2 regions of the Paenibacillus sp. FSL R5-0486 genome follow, and region 1 is predicted to be linked to the other one. Evidence: riboswitches for the same ligand, from Rfam matches in the RefSeq annotation. Region 1 holds a riboswitch; the other holds the start of a gene.
What was found. Region 1 has a riboswitch for glycine ahead of gcvT (glycine cleavage system aminomethyltransferase GcvT). Riboswitches for the same ligand answer to the same signal wherever they lie in the genome.
Positions count from the first base shown of each region.

Region 2: linked by a shared signal. The riboswitch ahead of sdaAB (L-serine ammonia-lyase, iron-sulfur-dependent subunit beta) and the one ahead of gcvT (glycine cleavage system aminomethyltransferase GcvT) in region 1 are both predicted to bind glycine.

Region 1 is NZ_CP150237.1:5,590,161-5,600,057, forward strand. It holds gene MKY01_RS24725 (PTS mannitol transporter subunit IICB) at 1-1,437, opposite strand, end outside; gene gcvH (glycine cleavage system protein GcvH) at 1,857-2,249, opposite strand; glycine riboswitch at 2,594-2,716, shown strand; gene gcvT (glycine cleavage system aminomethyltransferase GcvT) at 3,037-4,173, shown strand; gene gcvPA (aminomethyl-transferring glycine dehydrogenase subunit GcvPA) at 4,170-5,525, shown strand; gene gcvPB (aminomethyl-transferring glycine dehydrogenase subunit GcvPB) at 5,666-7,105, shown strand; gene ptsP (phosphoenolpyruvate--protein phosphotransferase) at 7,346-9,058, opposite strand; gene MKY01_RS24755 (HPr family phosphocarrier protein) at 9,051-9,326, opposite strand; gene ptsG (glucose-specific PTS transporter subunit IIBC) at 9,404-9,897, opposite strand, start outside.
Region 2 is NZ_CP150237.1:542,436-552,332, forward strand. It holds gene MKY01_RS02575 (response regulator transcription factor) at 1-356, shown strand, start outside; gene MKY01_RS02580 (HAMP domain-containing sensor histidine kinase) at 353-1,843, shown strand; gene MKY01_RS02585 (hypothetical protein) at 1,845-2,939, shown strand; gene MKY01_RS02590 (collagen-like triple helix repeat-containing protein) at 3,145-5,514, shown strand; glycine riboswitch at 5,649-5,773, shown strand; gene sdaAB (L-serine ammonia-lyase, iron-sulfur-dependent subunit beta) at 6,052-6,741, shown strand; gene sdaAA (L-serine ammonia-lyase, iron-sulfur-dependent, subunit alpha) at 6,731-7,669, shown strand; gene MKY01_RS02605 (ABC transporter permease) at 7,855-9,069, shown strand; gene MKY01_RS02610 (helix-turn-helix transcriptional regulator) at 9,124-9,636, shown strand; gene MKY01_RS02615 (alpha-glycosidase) at 9,777-9,897, opposite strand, start outside.

The sequences.
Region 1 (9,897 bases):
GAGCGCATCGTATTCCGGGCTTTTTAGGAAGTTGTCGATGGATATATGTTCTGCGTTCGGCGCAACGGAGCGGGCACGATCGGTCAATACTTGTTGTGTGATCACCACGTCTGCATCCGGCGGGATATCACTGATAGCCGTATTGGTCACCGTAACGTCAATCCCCTCTGCCTTCATCTTCTTGCGTAGAATGGAAGCACCCATGGCACTTGACCCCATGCCTGCATCACAGGAGAAGACAATTTTCTTCACGTCTGTTTTGACGGTAGAAGAAGCCATATCTGCGGCTCTGTCTGCTTCACGTTGATTAGCCGTAATACCAGCGTTTGGCAGGGTTCCTTGACTCTTCATGTCTTTCATCCGACTGGATGCGGACTCCAGATCTTCGTCCTTTTGTTTACCCGTTTTCAGCAACACTGCTGCAACCAGGAAAGAAACGACGGCTGCTACAAGCACCCCTGCGAACATCGGCAGGTATCCACCTTTTGGTGTTAAGAAGAAATACGCGATAATACTACCCGGTGATGGTGCTGAAACAAGTCCTGCTCCGGTGAGCATGAATGTTAATGTACCTGCGACGCCACCCGCAATTGCAGCAAGAATCAGAATCGGTCTCATCAGAATGTAAGGGAAGTAGATCTCATGAATTCCCCCGAAGAAATGAATGATAACGGCACCCGGTGCAGAAGATTTGGCCATTCCGCGTCCGAAGAAACAGTAAGCAAGTAAGATACCAAGTCCCGGACCCGGGTTCGATTCAAGCATGTATAATACGGATTTCCCTAATTCTCTCGCTTGATCTGTTGCAATTGGTGTCAGAATCCCGTGGTTGATTGCATTGTTCAGGAACAATACTTTACCTGGTTCAATGATTAGGTTGACCAGCGGCAGCAAACCAAGATTCATTAAGCCCTGTACACCGGCAGATAATACTTTGCTAATCGCTTCTACAGCAGGCCCGATGCCCAGTAGCGCAAAAATCCCCAAGATCCCGCCAATAATACCGGCTGAGAAGTTGTTAACAAGCATTTCAAATCCGGCTTTAACTTTACCTTCAATGGATTTATCAAACTTTTTAATGATCCATGCTGCCAGTGGTCCGGCAATCATGGCACCGAGGAACATCGGGATATCACTACCCACGATGACCCCGATGGTCATAATGGCACCCACGACACCACCACGCTGACCATGCACCATCGTACCTCCGGTGTAACCAATTAACAGTGGCAGCAAATATTTGATCATCGGATCAACTAGCTGTGCAAGCGTCTCGTTAGGGAACCAGCCTGTTGGAATGAACAGAGCCGTAATTAATCCCCAGGCGATGAACGCTCCCATATTTGGCATGACCATACCACTCAGGAATCGGCCAAAACGCTGAACACCAACCCGTAGCCCACCTTTGGAATTGGACGATTGGTCCAAATTACTCATTGTATTATCCTCCTTGGATCAAGTGATTATGATTTATGAAAGGGGTATCATTTCTCCCCTGCTGTAATCCTAAGCGAGAATGCTCTCCTGTTCAATGAAATGAAAGCGTACTTTCGTCATGAACAATGATGACAACATTAGGTTATGTAATCGTTTTAATTGATGCATAATGACTGAACCCATTGGTACACAAGGATTTTTTCGCCTATGACTTTTATCATTTCCAGAATCATTTTCTAACCTATAGCTTGGTCCAATCAGGTGATTCACATCCACAATCTGTTACAATCCACATTCAAAACCATTCTTTTAAAGCACAAAAAACCTGTGCAAGCATCCGGCTCACACAGGTCAAAACAATATGAAGCTCATTTCATTTGGTTATAAAATATATGTTAATAAGTACAAGTTCGTTAAAACTATTCTTCCGTATGTTTCCGATACGCGTCTGCATTCATCAATGTAGACAATGCTGCTGTCAGATCTCCCTCAACACGGATCTCAATCATCCAGCCTTCCTCGTAAGGAGAGCTGTTCACAAGTTCAGGGGAGTCCTGCAACGAATCATTGACTGCAATAATTGAACCTGTGACGGGAGAGAACAAGTCCGACACCGTTTTGACCGATTCGATCGTTCCAATGCTGTCCTCTGCTTTTACATTGGTTTCAAGGTCAGGCAATTCCACAAACACAATGTCACCCAGCTGATGCTGCGCGAACTCGGTAATGCCAATACGTACAGTATCCTCCCCTACGGTTTGCACCCATTCGTGCTCTTCACTGTACAGGAAATCACTTTTCAATTCGCTCATCGATATCCGCCTCGCTTTTCATTAAATGAGTGCATGCGTTCTTTGACCTTAACCTTTTTCCCAGAACATAGCGTATGATATTTTTGAATCAAATGTCAAGATACCTCACAATTTATTTACTGAACACCTCTAAATCCTGTAACCGGATTACACTCTTTCTTCATATACTGGTGAATATTAGAATAGTAAGCGTAGTCTTTTTAAATATACGAACAATAACATAAAAACTAAATTAAATATTCGGTTTTAAATCATTATCTATGATATCGTTCTTGACATCGGTAGTGGATTCACGTTTTAATGAAAGGAGTAAATGTGTTTATTGGACTATGTTATACCCGCGGATGAATGTAAAGGGAGAGATTACCCGTGACACCCGATTCGGGATGTACATGAGGTAACGCCGAAGGAGTAAACCACCGATAAGCGGAGGTGAATCTCTCAGGCAAAAGGACTTTTACGGGACGCAACTCTGGAGAGCATCTATTCGCCCTGTGCGGGCGTTATGATCACCCAAGGGGAAACCTGCTGCACAACGTAGCGGGGTAACTCTCAGGTACAAGGGACAGAGCCTTAGAATAAGCGTGCTACTTGGCATGCCGATTCTTTGGCCTGTCCTTTTCCTTTTTCCCAAAAAACGAAAAACAGGATGTAGAACGGCGCTGCCATAGTTGCCCTTACCATACTTATGTGATGAAAATATCTAGCTGAAAATTTAAAAATACCCTGGTTCATTGATCCACGATTGTATATCCGGCCGGCTGACGGCCTATGACGAGGTGATTTGATGTCCGATTTGCTTAGAACACCACTCTTCCCACTGTATCAGCAATACGAAGGCGTACGGTGCATTGATTTTGGAGGCTGGGAGCTTCCGGTACAATTTAGCGGAATCCAGAAAGAACATGAAGCGGTGCGCGAGCGTGCTGGGCTGTTTGATGTATCCCATATGGGCGAATTCACAGTACAGGGTGAGCAGGCTGAAGTTTTTTTGCAACAAATGATGACCAATGATGTGACCACGCTGGTTCCCGGTCAAGCCCAGTACACCCTGATGTGTTATCCAGATGGCGGTGTGGTGGATGATCTGCTCGTGTATAAGCTGGAAGATCAGCATTATATGCTCGTCGTTAACGCCTCCAACATCGACAAGGATTGGGCGTGGCTGCAAGAGCACTTGATCCCTGGCGTAAGCATGACCAACGATTCGGAGCAAACGGCGCTGCTCGCCTTGCAAGGTCCACTGGCTGTAGACATTATCGGGAAAGTTACAGATACGGATGTAAGCTCGATTGAACCGTTTCGTTTTGTGCAGGATGCTGAAGTATGTGGAGTAAAATTACTGTTGTCCCGTACCGGATATACCGGTGAAGATGGCTTTGAACTATATGTTCCTGCGGACCAGGCTGCTGTGGTCTGGAATGGATTAATGCAAGCCGGTGAAGGTCACGGACTTGTACCGACCGGACTTGGTGCCCGGGACACATTACGCTTTGAAGCAAGGCTCCCCCTGTATGGACAGGAATTGTCGGCAACTATCTCTCCACTCGAAGCTGGCGTAGGTATGTTTGTGAAGCTGAATGCCGGACCTTTTATCGGACACGAAGCCTTGTTACAGCAAAAAACTGACGGGCCCGCCCGCAAACTGGTCGGCATCGAAGTGTTGGAGCGCGGTATTCCCCGCCCCCACTATCCGATTTACGCCGAAGGCGTACAGATTGGTGAAGTGACAACAGGCACGCAATCACCTACATTGAAGCGTAATCTGGGGCTTGCCCTCATCGACAGCAAATACGCTGCGCTGGGAACCCCGCTTGAGATTGAGATCCGCGGCAAGAAACTGAAAGCGGAGGTCGTGAAGACCCCTTTTCATAAACGGACACGTACGTCGAAGACACCTACTCAAGGAGCTGATCAAGCATGAGCAAGCACCGTTACATTCCCATGACTGAGCAAGATCAGAGCGCCATGCTCGCAACCATCGGTGTGGATACGCTGGAGGATTTGTTTCAGGACATTCCAAAAGAGATTCGTTATCAGGGCGAGCTGCCCGTATCCTTCAAACTTGATGAATATACGCTGACACGTCATATGTCCAAACAAGCTGGCGCCAACGCCAATTTCGAAACACACGCCAGCTTCCTCGGCGCAGGTATATACGATCATCATGTTCCTTCCGTCATCAATCATGTCATTTCCCGTTCCGAGTTCTACACTGCCTACACACCTTATCAGCCTGAGATCAGCCAAGGTGAACTACAGGCTATTTTCGAATTTCAATCGTACATCTGTGAATTAACCGGTATGGCTGTAGCGAATGCCAGTATGTATGATGGCGCAACTGCCTTTGCCGAAGCAGGAAACCTGGCCGCAGCGGCAACTCGTCGCAAACAGCTCATCGTATCCCGTACCGTTCATCCGGAAGCCCGTCAGGTATTGCAGGCGTATGCGCACGGACTCCGTCTGGAGATTGTCGAGATTGGTTATAAAGATGGCGTCACTGATTGGGATGCCCTGCAAGCCGCCATATCGGACGATACCGCTGCTGTCATGATCCAGAGTCCGAACTTCTTTGGTGCTGTGGAAAATGTGAAGCAGGCTGCCGACCTCGTGCATGCGCACAAGGGCCTGCTCGTTGTAAGTGCAAACCCGCTATCGCTGGGTCTGCTGGAAGCCCCAGGCAAGCTGGGTGCCGACATCGTGGTTGGCGATGCGCAACCCCTTGGCATCGCCGCTTCACTCGGCGGCCCGACATGCGGATATTTCGCAGTATCCCAGCCTCATATGCGCCGAATTCCTGGCCGAATTGTAGGCCAAACAACCGATCGCAATGGCAAGCGTGGTTTTGTACTAACATTGCAAGCACGTGAACAGCACATCCGACGCGAAAAGGCGACATCCAACATCTGTTCCAACCAGGCTTTGCTTGCACTCAGCGCATCTGTATATATGTCCATCATGGGTAAACAAGGAATGATCGATGTCGCGGATCTGAATTTGCAAAAGAGTCATTACACCCTCAATACATTAACTGCGATTTCTGGAGTTAGCCTTACTTTTAATGCACCAACATTTAATGAGTTTGTTATTAAGCTTACTGAAGGAACCGACGTGGATACTCTTCAGTTGAAACTGCTGGATGCGGGCTTTATTGGTGGTTACGAACTCGGACGTGATTACCCGGAGCTTGCCGGACATATGCTGATTGCTGTTACCGAACGGCGCACTAAGGAAGAGATTGACGAATTCGCACGAGCATTGGAGGGATCGCTGTGACTCAGGAAACGACGACGACGACAACGACAACATCGGTACAAGGACAATCGGAAACAGGTTCCTCTGTCTCTACTTCGGTTCAACCTGAGACGAATACAACATTTAGTGCACAGACCTTAACTCCTGCTCCGGAACAATCATTGATTTTTGAACTCAGCAGTCCTGGGCGTGTCGCTTATTCCTTGCCAGAATGTGACGTTCCTCGTCAGGCCTCCGATACGTTGATTCCCCGGGAAATGCTCCGTTCGGAAGTAGCAGCACTGCCGGAAGTGTTTGAGGTAGATGTTATTCGACACTATACCGCTCTGTCCCGCCGCAACTTCGGCGTAGATAACGGATTCTATCCACTGGGCTCTTGTACGATGAAATACAATCCAAAGATTAATGAGGATGTTGCCCGTTACAACGGTTTTGCCAAAATCCATCCGTACCAGCATGAATCCAGCATTCAAGGTGCACTTGAACTGTTATATACGTTGCAAAACGACCTTGCAGGTCTGACAGGTATGGACGCTGTGACCTTGCAACCAGCCGCTGGTGCCCATGGAGAATGGACTGGACTTATGATGATTCGTGCCTACCACGAAGGGCGTGGCGAACAACGTACCAAAGTCATCGTGCCCGATTCTTCGCATGGTACCAACCCGGCAAGTGCAACCGTTGCAGGATTTGAGACTGTGACGATTCCATCCCGCGCAGACGGACTGGTCGATCTGGACGCACTCCGTGCAGCCGTTGGTTCCGATACAGCAGCATTGATGCTGACCAACCCCAATACACTTGGTTTGTTCGAGAAAGACATTCAGGAGATTGCATCCATCGTACATCAGGCTGGTGGCTTGTTGTATTACGACGGAGCCAATTCCAATGCCATTATGGGCATTACCCGTCCGGGTGATATGGGCTTTGACGTGGTGCATCTGAACTTGCACAAAACGATGAGCACACCTCATGGCGGTGGTGGACCTGGCGCCGGACCAGTCGGTGTGAAGAGCCGCCTGATTCCGTTCCTGCCTAAACCAATGGTGATCAAGAATAATGACGGTATGTATGCATTCGATCGTGAAGGCGATCAATCCATTGGCCGGGTGAAAGCCTACTACGGCAACTTCGGTATTCTGGTACGTGCCTATGCTTACATTCGCACCTATGGACCGGAAGGCTTACGCCGTGTCTCTGAATGTGCGGTACTGAATGCCAACTATATGATGGCCCGTCTCGCCCCTTACTACGAGATTCCGTATCCGGGCGTATGCAAACATGAATTCGTTATGTCTGGTCGGGGTTTGAAGCAATACGGTGTGCGCACACTTGATGTTGCCAAACGATTGCTTGATTTTGGATATCATCCGCCTACGGTGTACTTCCCGCTCAACGTGGAAGAATGCATCATGATCGAGCCGACAGAAACTGAAAGTAAAGAAACGTTGGATGGGTTCATTGATACGATGATACGGATTGCCAAAGAAGCGGAAGAGACACCTGAATTGGTACTAAACGCACCTTATGGCACACCGGTTACTCGACTCGATGAGACTACCGCGGCCCGCAAACCTGTACTTAACTGCGCTTGCAGTTAAGTACTAAGTGAATTACTAATCCATGCTCTTGCTGATGTTAACTCCATCAGTAAGAGCATTTTTTTGGCTAGACATTAGAGGACCTTTCTCTTCGTACTCCCCTGTTACTTCCTATACGTTCGAGCAACAAAAAAAGCCGATATCCACAATGAATCGCGGATACCGGCAAAATCGCTACATCAATGCAGCTCATTATCGGAAAAAGAAAAAACCTCAAATCCGGAGGAAACCCCGGCAAAATTACGCTTGAATGCTTTGAACCAATTCAACGACTTGTTCAGCCGTTTGCATATCCAGAGCTTTAGCAGCCAGTTCCTGCATATCCGCACGGGACAGCTTGGTGATCTGACTACGAGCTGGCAGAATGGAGGTTGCGCTCATGCTGAACTCATCCAATCCAAGACCAAGCAGCAATGGAATTGCTGTTTCGTCTCCTGCCATCTCACCACACATGCCAACCCATTTGCCTTCACGATGCGCTGCATCGATAACCATTTTAACCAAACGCAAAATGGCTGGGTTGTAAGGTTGATACAGGTAAGCCACTCGTTCGTTCATGCGGTCAGCAGCCATCGTGTATTGAATCAGATCGTTCGTTCCGATACTGAAGAAATCCACTTCTTTGGCAAATTGATCCGCCAGAACTGCAGTCGAAGGAATTTCGACCATGATTCCGAGTTGAATGCTGTCAGAAACAGCAATACCTTCAGCAACCAGCTTCTCTTTCTCTTCGAGCAAGACAGCTTTTGCTTCACGGAATTCACCGAGTGTTGCGATCATTGGGAACATGACACGCAGGTTTCCATGTACGCTTGCACGCAGCAATGCACGCAATTGTGTACGGAAGATATCCAGACGGTCCAAACACAGACGAACTGCGCGGAAGCCGAGGAATGGATTCATTTCTTTTGGCAGATCCAGGTATGGAAGCTCTTTGTCTCCACCGATGTCGAGTGTACGAACAACAACAGGTTTACCTTCCATTTTTTCCAGTACCGCTTTGTAAGCATTATACTGAATGTCTTCGGAAGGGAGCTTGTCTCTGCCCATGTAAAGGAACTCGGTACGGTACAGGCCTACAGCCTCGCCGCCGTTCTCCAGAACACCTGTTACATCATTCGGTGTACCGATGTTGGCTGCAAGTTCAACATGAACGTTGTCCACCGTTACCGTTGGCTCATCACGAAGTTTTCTCCACTCTGCACGTTGTGCATCATACTGTTCCTGTTTGGCACGGTATTCAGCAATAACTTCATCAGTAGGGTTAACCAGTACGTGACCATCCAGACCGTCAACAATAATCATATCGCCTTGTTTCGCTTGAGCCAAGATGTCCTTGGTTCCAACAACAGCTGGAATTTCAAGAGAGCGAGCCATAATCGCCGAGTGAGAAGTGCGTCCGCCAATGTTAGTTGCAAAACCCTTAACAAATTGGCGATTCAATTGAGCCGTGTCGGAAGGTGTTAGATCCTCCGCAAGCACAATCACTTCTTCATTGATCTCAGCTGGACTCATGAAGTCGATACCAAGCAAGTGATTTAGCACACGTTTGGTAACGTCACGCATATCTGCAGCACGTTCCTGCAGGTAAGCACTCTTCATGTTCTCAAACATGGAGATAAATTGCGATGCCGTTTCGTTCAAAGCAAATTCTGCATTGATCATGTCATCCGTAATTCTAGCTTTAACCGGATCAATCAGTTCCGGGTCATTCAGAATGAGCAAATGCGAAGCAAAAATTTCAGCTTTTTTCTCGCCAAGCTCTTGTAAAGTACGCTCTTTGATCGCCTCAAGCTCAGCCTGGGATTTACCCAGAGCTGAGTCGAGTTTCGCGATCTCTGCGTCAACGTCGTTAATTTGGCGTTTTTCTACAGAGTAGTCAGGATGCTCCAAGATAAACGCCTTGGCGATAGCAATACCCGCCGAAGCCGCGATCCCGGAGACATTAAGCATTAATTTCGCCCAACCCTTCGTTAACCATAACGTCAGTCAAAGCTTGAAGAGCTTCAGCTTCGCCTTCGCCTTCAACGATGATGCTGATAGTGTCGCCTTGTTCCAATCCGAGGGAAAGAACACCCAGGATGGATTTCAAAGTTACTTTTTTACCGTTAGCTTCTGCAAAGGATTCTGCACCTTTGAATTTGTTTGCTGTATTAACCAGGGCTGTCGCCGGACGTGCGTGGATACCATCTTCGTCTGTAATTCTGAATGTTTGTTGCATTACAATCATCTCACTTTCAGTAGTTTGGTTTAGGCATTGCATATATTTACACTTGCTTGCCATAGTCGTAACACTTCTTATTTTATCTCAATGATTGGCTGTTCGCCAACTTTCAGCACTCCGCTCTTCTTCAGAGTTACTGTGGAGCCCTCTGGCAGGTTAGTGAAAATAACTGGTGAAATGATCGAAGGAGCATTTGCTTTGACATACTCCAGATCCACTTCCATAATCGGCTGACCTGCCGATACCAGATCACCTTCCTGTACCAGTACGTTAAAGCCTTGACCTTTCAGCTTCACCGTATTAACACCTATATGAACAAGCACTTCCTTACCACCATCGGACATGATGCCCACGGCATGTTTGCTTGGAAATACATTAAACACTTTACCATACACAGGAGAAGTTATCGTACCATCATGTGGCAAAATTGCGAATCCATCACCTGTCATTTTCTCAGCAAAGACCGGATCAGGTACGTTTGTAATGTCCAGCAATTCACCATTGACTGGCATGACGATATCCTCAGCAACAATGCGCTCGCCTTGCTCACCTTGTGCCTTTTCCTCTT
Region 2 (9,897 bases), 2.2 Mb from region 1:
TGAATAGGTACCGCAGATATCAGGGCGTAGAGCCGGATTCGACAGATAGACAGTATAACGATGGGTTATCGATTGATTATTTGAATCAGCGCGCACAGGTTCATGGAGAACATGTGGCACTAACCAACAAGGAATGGGCTTTGCTCATACTGCTTGCTTCTCATCCGGGCCGGGTGTTTACCAAGGCGGAACTGTATGAACATGTCTGGAGTCAGCCAGAGGCGGGGAACTCGAGTACCGTCACAGTTCATGTGAAGAGCCTTCGGGCCAAGCTTGGTGACGAGCCTCATCATCCACGCTGGATTCAGACGGTGTGGGGCAGTGGTTACCGGTTCGTGGGGGAGCCTGAGGAATGAAGTTGAAGTACTGGTTAATGCTTGCCTTCCTCATTGTAATGCTGCTGCCTGTCGCTGCTGGGTGGGCGCTGTACTCCCTGTATAACTATTACAATGATCAGCGTGCCGTAACGGAATATGTAGAGTTGTCCGGACAATTGGCTCCTATTGAACTGGCTTTATCTGACCCGGGACTGTACCAGCTGCAATCGCCTGATGCTTTCGCTGCACTCTCTGAATTGGAGAATGGTCGGGTGAACTTTGCTCTGTATTTACCAACAGGGATTCGGGTGTACACATCAGAGGGGAGTACATGGTCTGCTGGAGCTTACACCGTTGGGGGGGCGGAGCTGTATCGTAATTTGTACAACTTACAGATTCGTCATCGTACATTCTCGTTGAAGAAACCCGTATGGGAAAAAGGTGAGTTGGTAGGCATTTACGAAATCGTCATGCTGCGTGGAGATTGGCTGGAAGGCATATCCTTGCGGACTACCTGGGTCATGGGTCTCGCTGCTACTTTCTTTATCCTGTTATACGGAACAGTGCTGTGGTTGCTATCCCGAAAGCTCTTTCGGCCGATGAAATATCTCATAGAACGAATGGATGCTTTTGCACGGGGAGAGGCTGCTACGGATGTGGTACCTGTTCGTCATGATGAAATGGGCATTTTGCTCCAACAGTTTGATGCAATGCAAGACAAGATCAGACATACTCAGGCCGATGTGGAGAGGGAGCAAAAAGAAAAAGAGCTCATGATCGCCTCGTTATCCCATGATCTGAAAACACCGTTGATGTCCATTAGTGCCTATACGGAAGTACTTAACGGTGATCGTCAACTGAACCGCCTTGAAAGGCAGGAATATCAGGATGTGCTGCTCGGAAATGTGGAGCGGATGAAACAGATGATTAGTGAACTTGAGATGTATACGGCGCTGGGTTCCAATGAATCGGAGATGGCCATGGTTAAGGTGGAAGGTGGAGAGTTTTTTGATATGCTGCTTGGGAGCTATGAGGGACTTGCCGAGCGTGGCCAGATTGACGTGAAGATGGATGTCCGCACAGATCAACTGTACCGAGTTCATCCGGAACAACTGATGCGCCTGACAGATAATCTGATAAATAATGCACTACGCCACACAAGGACGAACGGTGTAATGGGACTAGGGGTTATTGCTTCAGATTGGGAGCTTCCTGAATGGATTATTCCTTCGCTTAGAGCTGAATTGGATAACTACAGGGCGGGAGCAACATTGATCATAGTACAAAACGAAGGTCCTGCTATTCCTGAAGAACAGCTCATTCGTATCTTCGAACCCTATGTTCAACACCAGAATCAGGAGGAGAAGACATATGCAGGTGGTTCGGGATTGGGATTGAGTATAGCCAAACGGGTTGCAATAAAGCACGGAGGGGATATGCGCATGTGGTCATACGAAGGATATGGAACGCTGGCAGTATGCCGATTGCCTGAACATGGAGAATGTAAACGCAGAGAGGGTGGATAAGATGATGAAAAAAGGATGGATGATGCTGGGTACTGCTGTGTTGGCAGGCGCCCTGCTTGGAGGTTGCGCGGAGAAGGATATGCTGTCTATGTCAGGAGATGAGATGATTGAGAAGGTTGTCTCAGCAGAAACAGAACCCGCCTCGTATTATGCGGAAGGTGTGATGAAGATATGGGCGGATGACAAGCTGACTAACACGATGCAAATTAAGGAATGGGTAGATGGTGAAACCGGACGAAAGCGCACGGAAACATCAGAGAATGGCAATGTCAGTTACGCAGTTAATGATGGAAAGAAGATCATCATATATGAAAAAGAAACAGGGGTAGCATATTCCATGGATGCATCATCCGTGTCACAACAACCTAATCAAACCCAGAAGCAAATATTGCTCGATCAACTAGAGCGGTTACGTACTACGCATGATGTGAATATGATGGGACAGGAGAAACTTCATGGACAGGACGTCATTCATATTGAATTGACACCAAAAGAAGAAGGCGCATTCTCCATATCTTCAGAGTATTGGGTAGATCCCAAAACGTGGATGATTGTCAAAGTAAACAGCGCGTATGGGGATGGAAAATCAGAAATGGTCTATGATCCGATTCAGTATGACCCTGAATTCACAAAGGATACTTTCGTAATTGACATCCCTAAGGAGGTCGATGTGAAGGACTTGACCGATATGATGCAGAATTCCGAAGTGACCCTAGAGGAAGCGGAAAAAGCGTTGGAACAGCCGTTCCTACAGGACATGAGTGGAGAATTCGAACTATCACGGATCGAAATGTCTACATCGCGCGGTGAGCTGAGCAGAGATGAAGTAACCTTGTATTATGTAAGTAACGACAAGGTAGAAGTCAGCCTGACGGTATTCAAGATGCCGGAAGAAAATGTGGACGATACACTAATACCGGATGAAGCCGAGATTAAGGTTCGTAACACCGAGGGTTCATATATGAAGAGCATTCGGAACATATCATGGAGTGAGAATGGCTTACGGTACTCCATCATGGGTGAAAACGAAGGATGGACAAAGGCAAAGTTGCAAGCTTGGGCGGAAGCACTGACCCTTCCCAATCCGTCTAGATGAGCTAAAGAATAATAAGGTTGCCGCAGAAACGAAGCGGCAGCTTTTTTTGTATATTCTCCTTTTGGTGTGGTGGATATCTATTCAATCTCCTTTCAGTCCACTCCAAAAAGGCAAGAGGGCAACTTCACGTTTACAGTTCAATATGCATATTTATAGAAGACAATCTTGATTTGGTGATGCAGGCAGGAGAAGGGGGCATCGCAGGATGGCTGTTTTATCAACAGGGCCAATAGAAAATAATATAGTGGTGGGAAGCGGCGAGCGTCCTACACAGAGAATTACAGTGAAATTAGACAATTGGAGTCTCACTAGTTTCTCTACCGTTCTGGTTCAAGGCTATTATTTGAATGGTGTTCGCACACTATACGTTCAGGAATTGTTTAATGTTTTGCCTAACCAGGTTATAACAAAAGACTATTATGCAGATTTGGATGCATTTGAGTTTATATTTATCACAGGTGATGATACGGAGGATGAAGTACAGATTTCCGTATGGGGGAAAAACCAGAACGGTCAACTGGTAACGGCACATCGTTTGGTGTCTGAGGAATTGTTAGGAGCGAACCCCGGTCTAGTCGGGGTAACGGGTGCGACTGGAGCTACAGGGACAGCAGGGGTTGCGGGAACAACTGGTCCTACAGGGGCTACAGGTGTTACAGGACTGACAGGAGTTACTGGTCCTCCTGGAGGAACTACGGGATCGACGGGAGAGACCGGTGTCACTGGGACCACAGGGGAGACAGGATCTACCGGAGTGACAGGAGTCACGGGCGCTACTGGAAGTACGGGGACCACAGGAGAGACAGGGCTTACGGGAGTGACGGGTATTACTGGGAGTACAGGAATAACAGGAACGACTGGAGTCACCGGGAGCACAGGGGAGACAGGGTCTACTGGAGCCACAGGTGTCACCGGTAGTACGGGAATAACAGGAACGACTGGGGTCACTGGGGCTACAGGTGCGACAGGCGTAACGGGGGCGACCGGAGTTACTGGAGATACGGGAGCGACAGGACTGACGGGGACGACCGGAGTCACTGGTGTTACAGGCGCAACAGGCGTAACGGGGACGACCGGAGTTACTGGAGATACGGGAGCGACAGGCGTAACAGGGGCGACTGGAGATACTGGAGATACTGGTGTTACAGGTGCAACCGGATTGACGGGAGCAACAGGAGTCACTGGAGATACAGGCGCAACGGGAGCAACGGGAACGACCGGAGCCACAGGGGTTACAGGTGCGACCGGAGTTACTGGAGATACGGGATTGACAGGACTGACGGGAATAACCGGAGTCACTGGTGTTACAGGCGCAACAGGCGTAACGGGGACGACCGGAGTTACTGGAGATACGGGAGCGACAGGCGTAACAGGGGCGACTGGAGATACTGGAGATACTGGTGTTACAGGTGCAACCGGATTGACGGGAGCAACAGGAGTCACTGGAGATACAGGCGCAACGGGAGCAACGGGAATGACCGGAGCCACAGGGGTTACAGGTGCGACAGGCGTAACCGGAACAACCGGGACGTCCGGAGTAACGGGAGCAACGGGAGCGACCGGAGTCACAGGGGCTACAGGTGCGACAGGCGTAACCGGAACAACCGGGACGTCCGGAGTAACGGGAGCAACGGGAGCGACCGGAGTCACAGGGATTACAGGTGCGACAGGTGCGACGGGAACAAACGGGACGGCTGGTGTAACGGGAGCAACAGGAGCGACCGGAGTCACAGGGGTTACAGGTGCTACAGGTGCGACGGGAACAACCGGGACAGCCGGAGTAACGGGAGCAACGGGAACGACCGGAGCCACAGGGGTTACAGGTGCGACAGGCGTAACCGGAACAACCGGGACGTCCGGAGTAACGGGAGCAACGGGAACGACCGGAGCCACAGGGGTTACAGGTGCAACAGGCGTAACCGGAACAACCGGGACGTCCGGAGTAACGGGAGCAACGGGAGCGACCGGAGTCACAGGGGTTACAGGTGCAACAGGCGTAACCGGAACAACCGGGACGTCCGGAGTAACGGGAGCAACGGGAACGACCGGAGTCACTGGGGCTACAGGTGCGACAGGTGCGACGGGAACAACCGGGACGTCCGGAGTAACGGGAGCAACGGGAGCGACCGGAGCCACTGGCGCAACAGGAGCTACTGGATCGACAGCAGCTTCTGCCCCTGCGGATTCTTCCTTGTTTGCTGATAGCCAGACCACGGCGTTGGGTCTTTCATTAGTAGCTGAAACGACGATTCAGACACTTAATGTACCTGTAGTGGCAGGTCAACGCGTGAAAATCGATAATAGTACACAAATAGCAATAGTTGTAGGGGCTAACTGGAGTATTGCGTATAACATTAATCTGAGACGTAATGGAGTTTTAATTAATCAATTGCAGCTCTCACGAAGCGGTAATGCTTCGGGAACGTTGAGGTTTCTTTCTTCCAACACTTACGTGGATACATCCCCGGCTACAACGACTAATGCATACACGATAAGTATCCAATTTACGACAACTAGCAACGTCACGAGTGCCTCAGCGGAAGTGAGAAATATTAATGCTATTCGTTTCAGTTAAAATAGACATCGAACTTATGATAATTACACGTTACTTTTGTTGACATATATGATGTTGTACATTACTCTATGGGTATACTTGATCAAAAACTTAGAAATGTACCAATTCGAATCGAATTAAAAGAATACAGCGGATGATAACGAGCGGGAGAGACCTGGGTTAGCCGAGCAATATGGCTAGTGTTCAGGCACCGAAGGAGCAAGCTGCTGCGCACCCGGCGCAGTGGTTAATCTCTCAGGTAAATGTACCATCGTTGGACGCAACTCTGGAGAGTGCGCGAACTGCGCCACCCAAGGGGTATATGATCAGTCAGCCCGGTGAACTTGTCTGTAATCGCAGGCAGTGCACCCTTGTCGTGAGACACTGCTGATCGTGAAACTCTCAGGTATCGAGGACAGAGAGAGGGCCTAAGGCCTTCTTCTGTCCTTTTTGATGTCATCATATCTAAATAAGGGACATTGTGGATGAAACTCCTGGATCGAAATGACGAATACATTTTACAAATATGAATCATGATTAATAATGGAGGGTTACAAGGTGCGATTTAAAGATGTTTTCTCAATTATTGGTCCGTCGATGACGGGGCCTTCAAGTTCACATACAGCTGGAGCGGCAAGGTTAGGGAGAATTGCTCGACAGTGGCTAGGATGTACGCCAGATCGTGCCCGGCTGACGCTGTACGGTTCATTTGCAGATACGTATCAGGGGCACGGAACAGATCTGGCACTGATCGGCGGTCTGCTGGATTATGTCACAGACGATCCGCGTATCCCGGATGCAGAGCAATACGCAGAGGAAGCGGGCATGGAGGTTGAGTTTTATACAAGTGGCCTACCTGCTCCTCATCCTAATACGGTCAAAATTGAGTTGTGGCAGGGAGAACGTGCCTGCTCCTTAATCGGTGCATCCATTGGTGGTGGAAGCGTATCGGTGCATTCGATGAATGATTTTCGTGTTCAGATTAGTGGTGAGTTTCCAACACTCGTTCTGCGGCATGCGGATAAAGCGGGCGTACTCGCGTCAGTGACGTCCACGATCAGTTCATCCGGGGTTAACATCGGGTATATGCAGGTGGACCGGAAAGCCCGTGATGGCGAAGCACTTACCGCGATGGAAATGGATGGTGTGCCTAATCCTGATATGCTCAAGCGTCTAAGGGAGCTGGACCATGTGCTAGACATTCGTGTTATTGATTTGAAGAGAGGAGTTGATTCGGATGCGATTTAAACATTTGCACGAACTGAATACGATCTGTACAGCGGAATCCAAAACCATTGCTCAGCTAATGATTGAGGAGCAAGTTCAGGAGACCAATACACCGGAAGCGGATGTTGTGAAGCAGATGTCTGAATATTATCAGGTGATGAAGGAAGCGGTACGCAAAGGGTTAACGGAAGATACGACATCACGCAGTGGATTAACAGGTGGAGACGGCAAAAAAATGGCTGAGTACATTCGCAAGGGTGAGACTTGCTCGGGAGATGCTTCCGCACTTGCCATGGCGTATGCCCTGTGTGTATCTGAAGTGAATGCCTCCATGGGCCGGATCGTGGCAACACCAACAGCCGGTTCCTGCGGCATTATCCCGGGTGTGTTTATTAGCTCACAGGAGCGGTTTGGCTGGACGGACGAACATTTGGTGAACGGGTTGTTCTGTGCGGGGGCGATTGGTTATGTTATTGCCAACAATTCATTTATCTCCGGTGCCGAAGGTGGCTGTCAGGCGGAAGTGGGTTCCGCTATTGGCATGGCTGCGGGTGCCATGGTTGAACTGCGTGGAGGTACACCAGAACAGGTTGTTCATGCCGTTGGTTTGGCGTTAAAGAATACACTGGGCCTTATCTGCGATCCGGTCGCAGGCCTTGTTGAAATCCCGTGCATCGTCCGTAATGGACTGGGTGCAGTTACGGCGCTGGCTGCGGCTGACATGGCCCTGGCCGGAGTGCGTAGTGCCATTCCGTCAGACGAAGTCATCGATGTCATGCTGGAAGTAGGCAGTGCAATGCCGAGCCGCCATCGGGAGACAGCCCAAGGTGGACTGGCCCAGACGCCAACCGGCCGCAAAATGATGCAAAAGCTGGCTAAACCGAAGGCAAAGCGTGCAGAGCCTGAGATGGAGTCGTCTACTGAAAATGATGCAGAACCTAAGGCGTAATAGGATTGATATGAAAAGCCGGTACAAATCTTCCTGGTGAAGAGATGTATCGGCTTTTTTTTGTCTTTTACCAACAAGAAAAATAAAAACATTGACGATTTATATATCGTATTGATATATTAACAATTGTCATATATCAATACGATATATAAAAGAGCGAAACAAAACTAAAGGAGATGGATAGAATGAAAGGTATTTTCCAGACGAGTCTACTGTTTTTGAAAAACGGAGCCACCATTGTAGGTTTAATTACGGCTGTGCTGTTTCAGGTTTTTTTTAACATCATCTGGCTTAGCGGATACGACCAGGTTAACGAAAGAATGACTCAATTGGCTGTCACCATCGTGAATGAAGATGGGGTAGCGGCTGAACCAGTGGCTAAGTCTTTGGCGGCAGGTCTGAATTTCGAGATCAAACCATCTGAATCGATGCAAGAAGCACGACAGATGTTAACGGATCGGAATGTGTACATGATTATTGAGATTCCATCAGGTTTCATGCAACAGGCAGAAGACTTGTCAAAACCGATGACAGTGAAGTATGTGATGAACGAATCAAACGTGGCTACCGTGAAAAGTGTGATGCAGAACGTAGCCGCACAAGTTACAGCGACGTTGAACCGTGAAGTACAAGAGAATGGCATTCGCGGAGTGCTGAATCAGTCCGGTATGACTGCTGATCAATCCGATGCGCTTGCGGTAGGGTTATCTTCACGCGTGGAGGCAGAGGTGGAGCGACTGAATCCTGTTGATAATTTTGCTTTCTCCATGGTACCGATGTTGATTGTAACCGCTACGTTTACCGGAGCAATGTTGCTTGGCATGAATCTGCAAAAAGTGTCTGGAGAACTGAGTGGCAGGGCAGGGAAATGGGAGCGCTTCTGGGCCCGCAACATCGTTAATGTTGGTGCGGCATTTATCGTCTCGCTCGTTGGATCAGGGATGATGCACATTATGGGGGTATCGTCAGCAGCCGGTTGGTTCATGTTATGGCTGTTCCAGTTGCTGGTCACCATATCTTTTATACTCATGGCTCAGTTGAGCTTGTTGTTGCTTGGCAATGCTGGGGCTTGGTTAAACAGTGCGCTGTTGCCTTTGCTGATGCTGTCCTCGGGATCAACGATTCCGCGAGATGTAATGCCTGACTTCTACCAAGTGATCGGTCATTATCTGCCAGCGACTTATGCCGTAGAAGGGATGATGAACCTTGTGCTCGGAGGAAACGGAATTGGCCGGGATGCGATGTTGCTCGCCGTAATCGGTGGTGTAACACTGACTCTGGGTGCGCTTTGCATCTGGATCAGACGCTCCGGCCCGGTACGTTCTGAAGCTCGTAGGGAGGACCAGCCTGCTGCTGTGCCTGTTGCTCTGAAAGCAACCGTTTCGTCATCTGATCATTGAACAAGGGGTACTGATTGTGATACGTTAAGGGGAATGGAAAGGAGCGGTACACCGATGAACACGCAGCATGTCATCCTCGGAATACTGCACAATCAGCCAAGTTCCGGATACGAGATCAAGCAGTACTTTGAACAATATTTTTCATTTTTCTTTGATGCCAGTTTCGGAACCATATATCCTACACTTGCGAAGATGGAAAAGTCAGGATTGCTGACTAAGGAATCGGTGAAGCAGGAAGGGAAACCTGATAAGAACGTGTATTCATTGACCCCTGAAGGAGCAGCGCAATTTCACGCCTATTTAATGAGTCCTTTGGAAGCTGAGGTATTTCGTTCTGATTTTCTGATGCGGTTGTATTTCGGAGAGTTGGCGGATGAAGATACCGTAACGGGTTGGATATCCAGCCAGTTGAAGCGAAAGGAAATGTTATACGCTGAACTTCAGCGCCAGATGGAGGAATTCGGCGAACGTATTTCGCCTGCACAGCGTCTGTGTCTGCAAGTGGGGCTTGTACAATATGAGGCCACCATCCAGTTGCTCAAGGAACAGCTGGTTCGGCCAGAGTAATCCATGGCCATAATGAATAACGTCAAAATCAAATAGGTGCTCCACAGATCAGGAACAGATCTGTGAGCGCCTATTTCGTTTGATATGCCGATGAATTGAACAGACTCCAGTCTTGCATATGAGCAAGTATAGCTTGGTGTTTATATGAGACTAGTACTCAGTACGGCATATCCATACGCGGGCAATTCAATGGCGAGTACGCCATCTTCCTTGGCGGTACGATGGTTTCCGCCGAATAACTCGGTCCATTCCTCATCACCG